One region of the Paraglaciecola sp. L1A13 genome, then DNA from elsewhere that is predicted to be linked to it. Evidence: predicted binding sites of a transcription regulator. Region 1 holds the regulator's gene; each other region holds the start of a gene.
The links. Region 1 encodes LexA, which represses DNA repair genes until DNA is damaged. Its sites were predicted from a motif close to TACTGTATNNNNATACAGTA; they were not measured.
Positions count from the first base shown of each region.

Region 2: a site for LexA is predicted at 997-1,016, ahead of imuA (translesion DNA synthesis-associated protein ImuA). Genes of this name have one in related genera too.
Region 3: a site for LexA is predicted at 1,297-1,316, ahead of GQR89_RS03575 (DNA topoisomerase III). Genes of this name have one in related genera too.
Region 4: a site for LexA is predicted at 1,075-1,094, ahead of GQR89_RS05530 (YebG family protein). Genes of this name have one in related genera too.

Region 1 covers NZ_CP047024.1:4,890,862-4,893,071, reverse strand. The annotation lists gene plsB (glycerol-3-phosphate 1-O-acyltransferase PlsB) at 1-670, opposite strand, end outside; gene lexA (transcriptional repressor LexA) at 863-1,486, shown strand; gene coxB (cytochrome c oxidase subunit II) at 1,893-2,210, shown strand, end outside.
Region 2 covers NZ_CP047024.1:53,363-55,572, reverse strand. The annotation lists gene GQR89_RS00235 (AraC family transcriptional regulator ligand-binding domain-containing protein) at 1-879, shown strand, start outside; gene imuA (translesion DNA synthesis-associated protein ImuA) at 1,027-1,716, shown strand; gene GQR89_RS00225 (DNA polymerase Y family protein) at 1,725-2,210, shown strand, end outside.
Region 3 covers NZ_CP047024.1:873,926-876,135, forward strand. The annotation lists gene GQR89_RS03575 (DNA topoisomerase III) at 1-1,289, opposite strand, end outside; gene GQR89_RS21265 (hypothetical protein) at 1,614-1,991, shown strand.
Region 4 covers NZ_CP047024.1:1,335,735-1,337,944, reverse strand. The annotation lists gene GQR89_RS05535 (lysophospholipid acyltransferase family protein) at 1-591, shown strand, start outside; gene GQR89_RS05530 (YebG family protein) at 741-1,031, opposite strand; gene fdx (ISC system 2Fe-2S type ferredoxin) at 1,174-1,512, opposite strand; gene hscA (Fe-S protein assembly chaperone HscA) at 1,561-2,210, opposite strand, start outside.

The DNA of each region.
Region 1 (2,210 bases):
AAACTGCGTTATAAAGTGCTTGGCGCTCTAATAAGGTTGGACCAATCAGGTTTTGACGGCGGCGATGAAAATGTGTTCCGGCTAATCGAATCAGCTTATGGGCTATTTCTTCGTCACTGCCTTTTAAATCCGCCATGGTGCGTGAAGATACAGCTTTGCTATAGCACACAAAATTATCACGGCCTAAAAATAAAACGATAAAGAATTTACGCAGCCAATTGGGAGAGACTTGGTGGGCAATAATATCTGACCAACCTGATAGTTTGCGGCCCGGCGCCCTACCCCAAAATATTGAAACGGGTACTATTTGCAAATCTAATTCGGGGTGTTCTCTGTGAATTTGAAATAGTCGAGTGACATCATCGGCGATTTTGGTAATTTTAACTTTACGGGTCAAGATCGAGCGAGGTTGTTGTAAATACAAACAGGCGGGTAATTCTTGGCCACCAATACTCACCGTATCAGTTGGTTTGGGCAAACCCAAGTAATTGGTCGACATCTTTAAAGCAAATTGGTCGGTGACCGAGTGCGTGCGTAATAAATAGATAATAGGTTTAGCTGTATCGATCCCAAGTTCAGTCTGTATATCTGTGGGGATGCTGTTGACCTTAACGAGCCATTTAAGCGGAACAGATATAATTGTTAGCAGCAGTGTATGCAGCCATGCCATAGAGTGGTACCTAAATAGTGAAAGACCTCAATAGGATACCACGTTATTCAGCTTTTCCACCCCGTAGGATCAGTTTACAGGTCAGAGGTCTTGTATAAATTCCCCCTCAAACGACTGTGAACAATAAATATTTGAGATTTAGCAACGACTGTATATACTCACAGTTAAACTGTATGAAACAACAGGCTGTGTATGCGTCCACTAACTCTTAGGCAAGAAGAAGTCTTGCAATTGATTAAAACCACTATGATCGATACCGGAATGCCGCCTACACGTGCGGAAATTGCGAGGCATCTTGGTTTTAAATCTGCTAATGCCGCTGAAGAACATTTAAAAGCTTTAGCACGAAAAGGCGCCATTCAAATATTACCGGGTACCTCCAGAGGTATTAGACTTACTGAGCCATTAGAAGATCAATTAGAAAATCAAGGTTTGCCTCTCATTGGGCGAGTAGCTGCTGGCGAACCGATTTTGGCTCAAGAGCATGTTGAAATGCACTATAAAGTCGATCCGAATTTATTCAAGCCTAGTGCTGATTTTTTACTACGTGTTAGTGGAATGAGCATGAAAGACATTGGTATTTTGGATGGTGATTTACTCGCTGTACATAAAACTACTGACGTTCACAACGGTCAAGTAGTTGTGGCACGTGTTGATGAAGATGTCACGGTGAAGCGCATTGAACGCAAAGGTCGCCAAGTAATCTTACATGCTGAGAACGAAGAATTTCAGCCCATTAAAGTCGACTTAGCAACCCAACCTTTCAATATTGAAGGTATCGCTGTGGGCGTGATACGTAATTCAGATTGGATGTAAGCAGGTAAACAGTTTGTACTGATTTACTCTGATAAATATGTATTACGTTTGGGGTTTCGCAATGAAGCCCCAATGCATTTTTGAATGAACATTTCCCCCCCTATTTATACTCTATAACAAGCCTCATCTAGATTATTATTGCAATTTTTTTTGTTACTGAGATGTAAACGTAACATACTGATTGATTGATTAAATTTTACCCAATTGAATATAAAATAAACAAAATAGCTGGACTCTTCCCCCTGTTTTGGGTAATGCTTGTTGCATCCTTAACAAGTTGGTAACATTTATTAACTTGTATTGAATCTTATAATAATAAATGAAGACGTAAATTTTGCTGGCTATCGCCACTATTTCAAACGTTTGACAAGCAGGGGGTCGAGTGAAGAAAATTTCGTTGAGTGTGATGGCAATGCTAAGCGCGTTTCAAAGCGGTACTGTTTTCGCAGAGTCCGTATCTGACTTAGATCAATATCAACTAAATATGCGCAAAGGTGTCACGGACATCAGTGCGGATGTATATGACTTGCATATGTTGATGTTTATTATTTGTGTGGTTATCGCCGTTGGTGTTTTTGGAGCGATGTTTTATTCCATTTTATTTCACCGTAAATCCAGAGGTGCAAAACCAGCCAACTTTCACGAAAGTGTAAAAGTCGAAATCGCTTGGACCGTTATCCCTTTTGTTATTTTAATTGTTATGGCGGTTCCTGCAGCGAAAACG
Region 2 (2,210 bases), 130 kb from region 1:
ATTTTTTATCAAGATATGAAATCAGGCGGTACGTTATTAAGCCCTGCTCAACTGTTGCGCTTAATTGCTAACGTACGAACGCAGGTGTCTGGGTATGATTGCTCATTCTTACTCGGTAGACGCGTATTCCCAGGTAACTATGGGCATATTTCTAACGCCCTTTTACATAGTCAAGACCTGCAAGACGCGCTTCGTTTATTGTACATGTTTCGCATGCAAATTTGCCCCTTCTTACATGCGTACAGCTACCGTGACAATCAGCAATTACACTTGGTGATGAATGATGCCCTAGGCTGTGGTGCTCAATGGCAGTTCATTGTTGAAAGCTACTTAACCGCTTTCGTGTCAGCCACAAGATTGCTACTTGGTCGCAGAGTACCCTTTCATTTCGACTTTCCGTTTGCCAGGCCTAGGCATATTCAAGAATATGAAGAGAATTTAGGGTTCAGACTTAACTTTTCTCAGCCACTTCTGCGCATCCGTCTTGATGTTCAATGGTTAAATATTCCTTTTATACTACAAAGCAAAAGCCTTAAATGGCATGCTGTGCAACAACTTACTCAACACGAGCAAATTAACTGCGGGTTTGTTGAAGCGCTTAGGAACTCTCTACGCAATAAGCGCCACCAAACGCTTCAGGAAACAGCATTAACATTCGGTATGAGTCCGGCAACCTTTAAGCGCAAATTAAAATTAAATAATATACGGTTTCAGCAATTACAAGATGAGCTTGGCGTGCAGCAAGCTATCCATTTGTTACAAGTCAAAAAACTCAATAACGAAGATACAGCCAGTTTAATGGCATTTTCAGACGTCCCCAACTTTAGACGGGCGGTTAAACGTTGGACCGGTTTTACTCCCAGTCAATTACGCCTATAAACCTCCTTCCTCTTTATGGCGGCATTTAGAAAAATAATCATATGTTGAATCAATTACATCCATAATCTGACCTTTACTGATTATGTGTAGGACTTGCATATCAACGCACGTTCAATATACTGTGTTTACATACAGTATAGGTGACATATGAAACCCACTATTGATGAACTTAAAAATAAGCGCCTACTTTGGCAAGCAAGCCAAGTAAGCGCTGCTCAAAATACACTTCCTAGTGGTTTCGAGGCATTAGATGCGCATTTACAAGGTGGTTTGCCCGAACAAGGCGTTGTGGATGTCAGTACGGCAATCGGCATCGGTGAGTTACGTTTATTACTGCCCAGTTTTGTACTGCGTCAGCAAAGTAGCGAGAAGTTACTCGTGTTTATTGCACCGCCCGTTCGCTTGAATGGCCCTATGCTATTGCAGCTAGGTTTTGACCTAACACGCATCCTCATTATTGAACCGAAAAATGCTAAAGATGCATTATGGTCAGCAGAGCAATGTTTAAAAAGTGGCTGTTGTGAAGGCGTTTTTCTTTGGCATCAATCTTTGGAAATCCATCAAGCGAAGCGACTGCAATTCGCCGCAGAAACGGGTGGTGCACTGAGTATCATTATTCGTCAGAAAACGCACGAACACTTCTCACTGCCGGTTTCATTGACGATGGATCTTGCAGCTGCACCGGAAGGTATTGACGTGACCATCACGAAACGCAAAGGCGGCAGTCACAGTGAGCCGTTTGTCGTTAACATGGTTAAGGCATGGCCAGCTCTCACGCGTCGATTGCCCATTAGAAAAAATATACCACTTGCCACCATTCATAGCCTGACTGGTTAGTCTGTAGGATGCACTCTTTATGGTTATATTTACATTTTCCTAATCTGCAGCTGGACTCCTACGCTCTTGAAGAACGAGCTATAACTTCTCCTTTGGTAATACTGGATTCAACTAACAGCATCGTACAGTTAAACCAAGCCGCACGAGATTTAGGCATTAAAATGCACATGAGTCTAGGCACCGCTGCAGCCTTACATCGTGATCTGCAAGTGGTGCCCTTTAATCCAAAAATTGAACAACAACAACTCAGCCTGATCGCCCAAAATCTATATTTAACCGTCTCTGATATTAGTTTTTTTAGCCCGCAGGGCTTACTACTTAAAGTCCATAATATGTTGGGCTTATATGGTGACTTAAGCACACTTTGGGGCATGATAAAAAAGCAACTGGCTTCCCATCATGTTCACTTTTCATATGCATCGGGTCACTCTCCTTTAGCAGCCAAACTACTGGCAGTAAGAGGGTGGAATAAAGTCACCCCTAAGCATGATGAA
Region 3 (2,210 bases), 950 kb from region 1:
TGTTCCTGATATTTATGAGGCCCATAGAACTGCATTAAATATTGAGTAGCAATCAACTGATATATCTTCGCTTCGTCCGGTGTCAAAATTGCCAAGGCCTTCGTTCGACTGGTAGGGATAATTGCATGGTGGGCGTCGACTTTACTGTCGTTCCACGCTTTTGACTTGAGTTTACAGTTGGCATTTTCTACCGCGTTTTGCTGGGCTGGTGAGTTCGCTTTAATGGCACTTAATACAGCGGACGCTTCGCGAAAATGCTCAAGGGGTAAATAACGTGAATCGGAGCGTGGATAAGTTATGAGCTGATGCCGCTCGTACAACGATTGGCAAATATCGAGTACAGACTTCGGTGATAGATTAAAGCGTTTAGATGCGTCGATTTGCAGTGCAGACAAATTATACGGCAGGGGTGGGGGGCTTTGTTTACTTTTGACTGCATTGGACTCAACCAGCCCAGGTTGGCCAGATGTTTTTTTGACGACTGTTTCAGCTAGCTTTTTAACGATGACTCGCCCTTCTTCGTCTTGATAGGGCTCGCAAGCGGCGCTAGGTTGCCATTTGGCAGTAAACTGTTGACTGTCTTCGTTATGCTTTTGCTGTGTCGCCAGTGTGACGATAACCTCGTAAAAGGGTTTTGATTGAAATTGTGCAATTTCAAAATCACGCCTAACGACTAAGCCAAGTACCGGAGTTTGCACACGCCCCACTGATAACACCCCTGAATACCCTCCGCGTTGCCCCAGCAATGTATAAGCTCTGGTTAGATTTAATCCATAAAGCCAATCGGCTCTTGAGCGGGCGAGGGCTGATATTGATAAACCGCTGAATTCGCGGTTGGAGCGTATATTTTTTAATGATTTTTTGACTGCGCTTACATTCAAATCGTTTATCAATAAGCGTCCAGCGTTATCGATCAATGCTCGCTTAACTCTACAGTAGGTGATCACCTCATCAACCAATAGCTGTCCCTCGCGATCAGGATCGCCAGCGTTGACTATTTGACTGGCAGTTTTGAGTAAACGCTTCACCACAGTCAGTTGTTTGCTGGTGCCTTTTTTAGGCACTAATATCCAGTCTTGGGGGATGATAGGTAAATGTTGTAACGCCCATTTGGCATAAATAGGATTGTATTTATCTGGCTGTGCTTGCTCTAATAAATGACCAATACACCAAGTGACACAATCACCGTTTTCTAGCTCAATATAGCCGTCACGCTTTTGTTGTCGCCCCGCAAACCCCTGAGCAATGGCTCGGCCGAGACTTGGTTTTTCTGCGATGTATAAAATCATAAAAACAAACTGTATGAAAAAACAGTATTGTAGCAACAAAATGCCAAAGGGAGTAGCCGCTAGCATGTGTACACATTGATTGGATGACGGCGAAGATTTTGTGCTTAAACTTAGCGCGCTGCCTGGGCCTTTGGATTAAAAAGATAATCAAACGGTTCAGCTTCACGTTAAGAGCAACAATACTTTACGATCACTTACTTTGTCACCCATAAATCAACCGACTGTTTGCCTAGGCGAATCTCATGACGTATTGCAAGGCAACCTATGGGGGAAGGGGCACGCCGATTCAACATATTGACCGTGACCCTACAGCGGGTAGATTAGGTGGTTATATTAACCTGTGTCTATGCTGTCGCTAATTCATTAGTGGAAGATTCTGGGTATCGTTATGTTCAGATACACGAAAAAGGCAGTGACTTTGGTATGCTCACGTTTGATTTAGGCAAGCAAACTTATATCATGAATGCTTATAAATTTTTGATTGATGTAAATGATAAAAAAACATCTAACCAAATTGACGGCCGCCCAGTGACGATGCATAAAGATGAGAGTCGCGGTTTAATCGGCATAGTGAGTATTTTATCTATTGAGTGTAATATGCCTGCGCCTACTTCCCTCTTTAAATCTGCATTGCTTCTTTACGTATATTTTCACTTTTTTATCCGTTCGGTTAAAAAAAATACATTTTTTTATCTTTATTAATTCACAAAGTATTAACTACTCACTTTAATTACTCGCTGTCTAAAGTGATTTCATATATTGTTATCTTATTGAAAATATTAGAATTTATATTCTTAGGGATAAGAGTTTCAGGCGGATTCTAAATGCTAGGTTCGCAGAATTGACGATGTTGCCGAGCTTCAGTTGTCATTAACAAAGAGTTGACAAGTAGTACTCAATTTTGGGAATATGCTCGAACTA
Region 4 (2,210 bases), 1.4 Mb from region 1:
AATTACGGTGAACAGATGCGTCCATATTTTGAACAAGGCTTAGAGTTAGGTCGCAGCTTTGTACAACCTCGTTATTGGGGGAAGCGCAGTCTAGATTACTTGTGGTACGGCATAGGTGCATTTTTAGAGCGTCATCCGGATTATCGTTATTTGTTTGGCCCTGTCTCATTGAGCGATACTTATCCCAAGGCCGCGAAAGACTTACTTGTTCAATTTTACCGTTTATACTTCACTCACACTGATTCTATAGCGACATCAAAAATACCTTACTGTCTGTCGAACGACTTAGCTGAGACCTTTATCGGTAGCGATTACAAGAAAGACTTCACTTTGCTCAAGCACTTGTTAGCTAATATAGGTGTATCAGTGCCAACGCTTTATAAACAGTACACTGAAACCTATGAAGACGGCGGGATCCATTTCTTAGACTTTAATATAGACGCAGACTTTGGTAATTGTATCGACGGTTTAGTACTGGCTGATATTCATAAACTTAAAGCGAAGAAACGCGCTCGCTACATGCCTAAAAAAGAAGAAGCAAACAATAAAGAACAGGCAGTTAAGAAAGAAGCATTCATGAAAGCGAGTTAGCTGTTTACACAATTGTTATTAGTCCGCCCTACTCAGATAGATATTCACCAGCGAAAATAGCGCGACAAAAACACGAAAAGCGACATTATGTCGCTTTTCTCGTTGGCTATATCAAGGGTCTTTTCGTGAGATATCACCAGACCTATTGCTTACGCTTTTTTCTTTCCTAAGGCCACTACATCTGCTTTTTCGTCTGACAACACAGCCTTCGCTTCGGTACCTTTAAATAACTTACCTAAAGCATCTTTATTTTTAGACAACATGATCGCCAAATCTTCTAATACGTCAGGTTCAAATTTCATTCCCTTAGCTTCAATATATTCAGCTAAGTTATCCGCTACCTCTAGCATTTTGTCGTATTTATCGGCTTCTTTCTTATCTGCGGTCACAAACTTTTCAACCCCTTTATGCTCAACGACGTATCTGGTAATAATGGCCATATTTGTATCCTTAATTGCGTGTCTGTACAAAATATAACACAACAACTGTTTTTATGTACAGCATTATTCACCACCTAGCGCAGCCATAAAAAAACCAGCTCGAGGCTGGTTTTTAATCTATTAATTATCGCTTAGTAAGTTATTAATGGCCTTCGCTCACTTGATTAACTGTGTAACGCGGTATTTCAACGACTAAATCTTCATCTTTGATAATAGCTTGGCAACCTAAGCGAGAGTCTGGCTCTAATCCCCATGCCTTGTCTAACATGTCATCTTCAAGTTCATCGCTTTCATCAAGTGATTCAAAACCTTCGCGGACAACTATATGACACGTTGTACATGCACAAGACTTCTCGCATGCATGTTCAATCTCAATACCATTTTTTAGCGCCAAATCGAGTACTGTTGTACCGCTTGGTGCTTCTAAAACGGCTCCATCAGGGCAAAGCTCTGCATGGGGTAAAAAAATCACTTGTGGCATCTTTGGTTTCCTCTAATTCTAAAAATTATGTTCTGACGGAATATTAGCTTAAATACTATCAACCGTATGACCAGCTAAAGCTTTTTTGATCGAGTGGTCCATACGTTTCTCAGCAAATACTTGGCTAGCCGCATCGGCCGCTTTGATTGCTAACTTAATGGCATCAATATCGTCGTTTTTACCTGCATCATCAAGCACCTTTAAGCTGGCTTGAATCGTGTCAATTTCCCCAGTGGTCAATAACTCGGTTCCATCAGCACCTAATGCAGCTTGGAGTGCTTCATGAACTCGCGCTGCTTCTACTTGTTGCTCTTTGAGCATACGAGCTTGCATGTCACCCGTGGCATTTTGCATCGACGCTTTTAGCATGTCGCTAATTTGAGTTTCATCAAGCCCATAAGAAGGCTTAACTTGGATCTCAGCCTGCACACCACTGGATTTCTCCATTGCCATAACGTTTAACAGACCATCAGCATCTACTTGAAACGTCACCCGAATATGTGCTGCACCAGCAGCCATTGGCGGAATACCGCGCAGGGTAAATTTTGCTAGTGAACGACAATCATCTACGAGTTCCCGTTCGCCTTGAAGCACATGCACCATCATGGCTGTTTGCCCATCTTTAAACGTGGTGAATTCTTGCGCTTTTGCCACGGGAATAGTGGTGTTGCGGTGAATAATTTTTTCAACCAACCCCC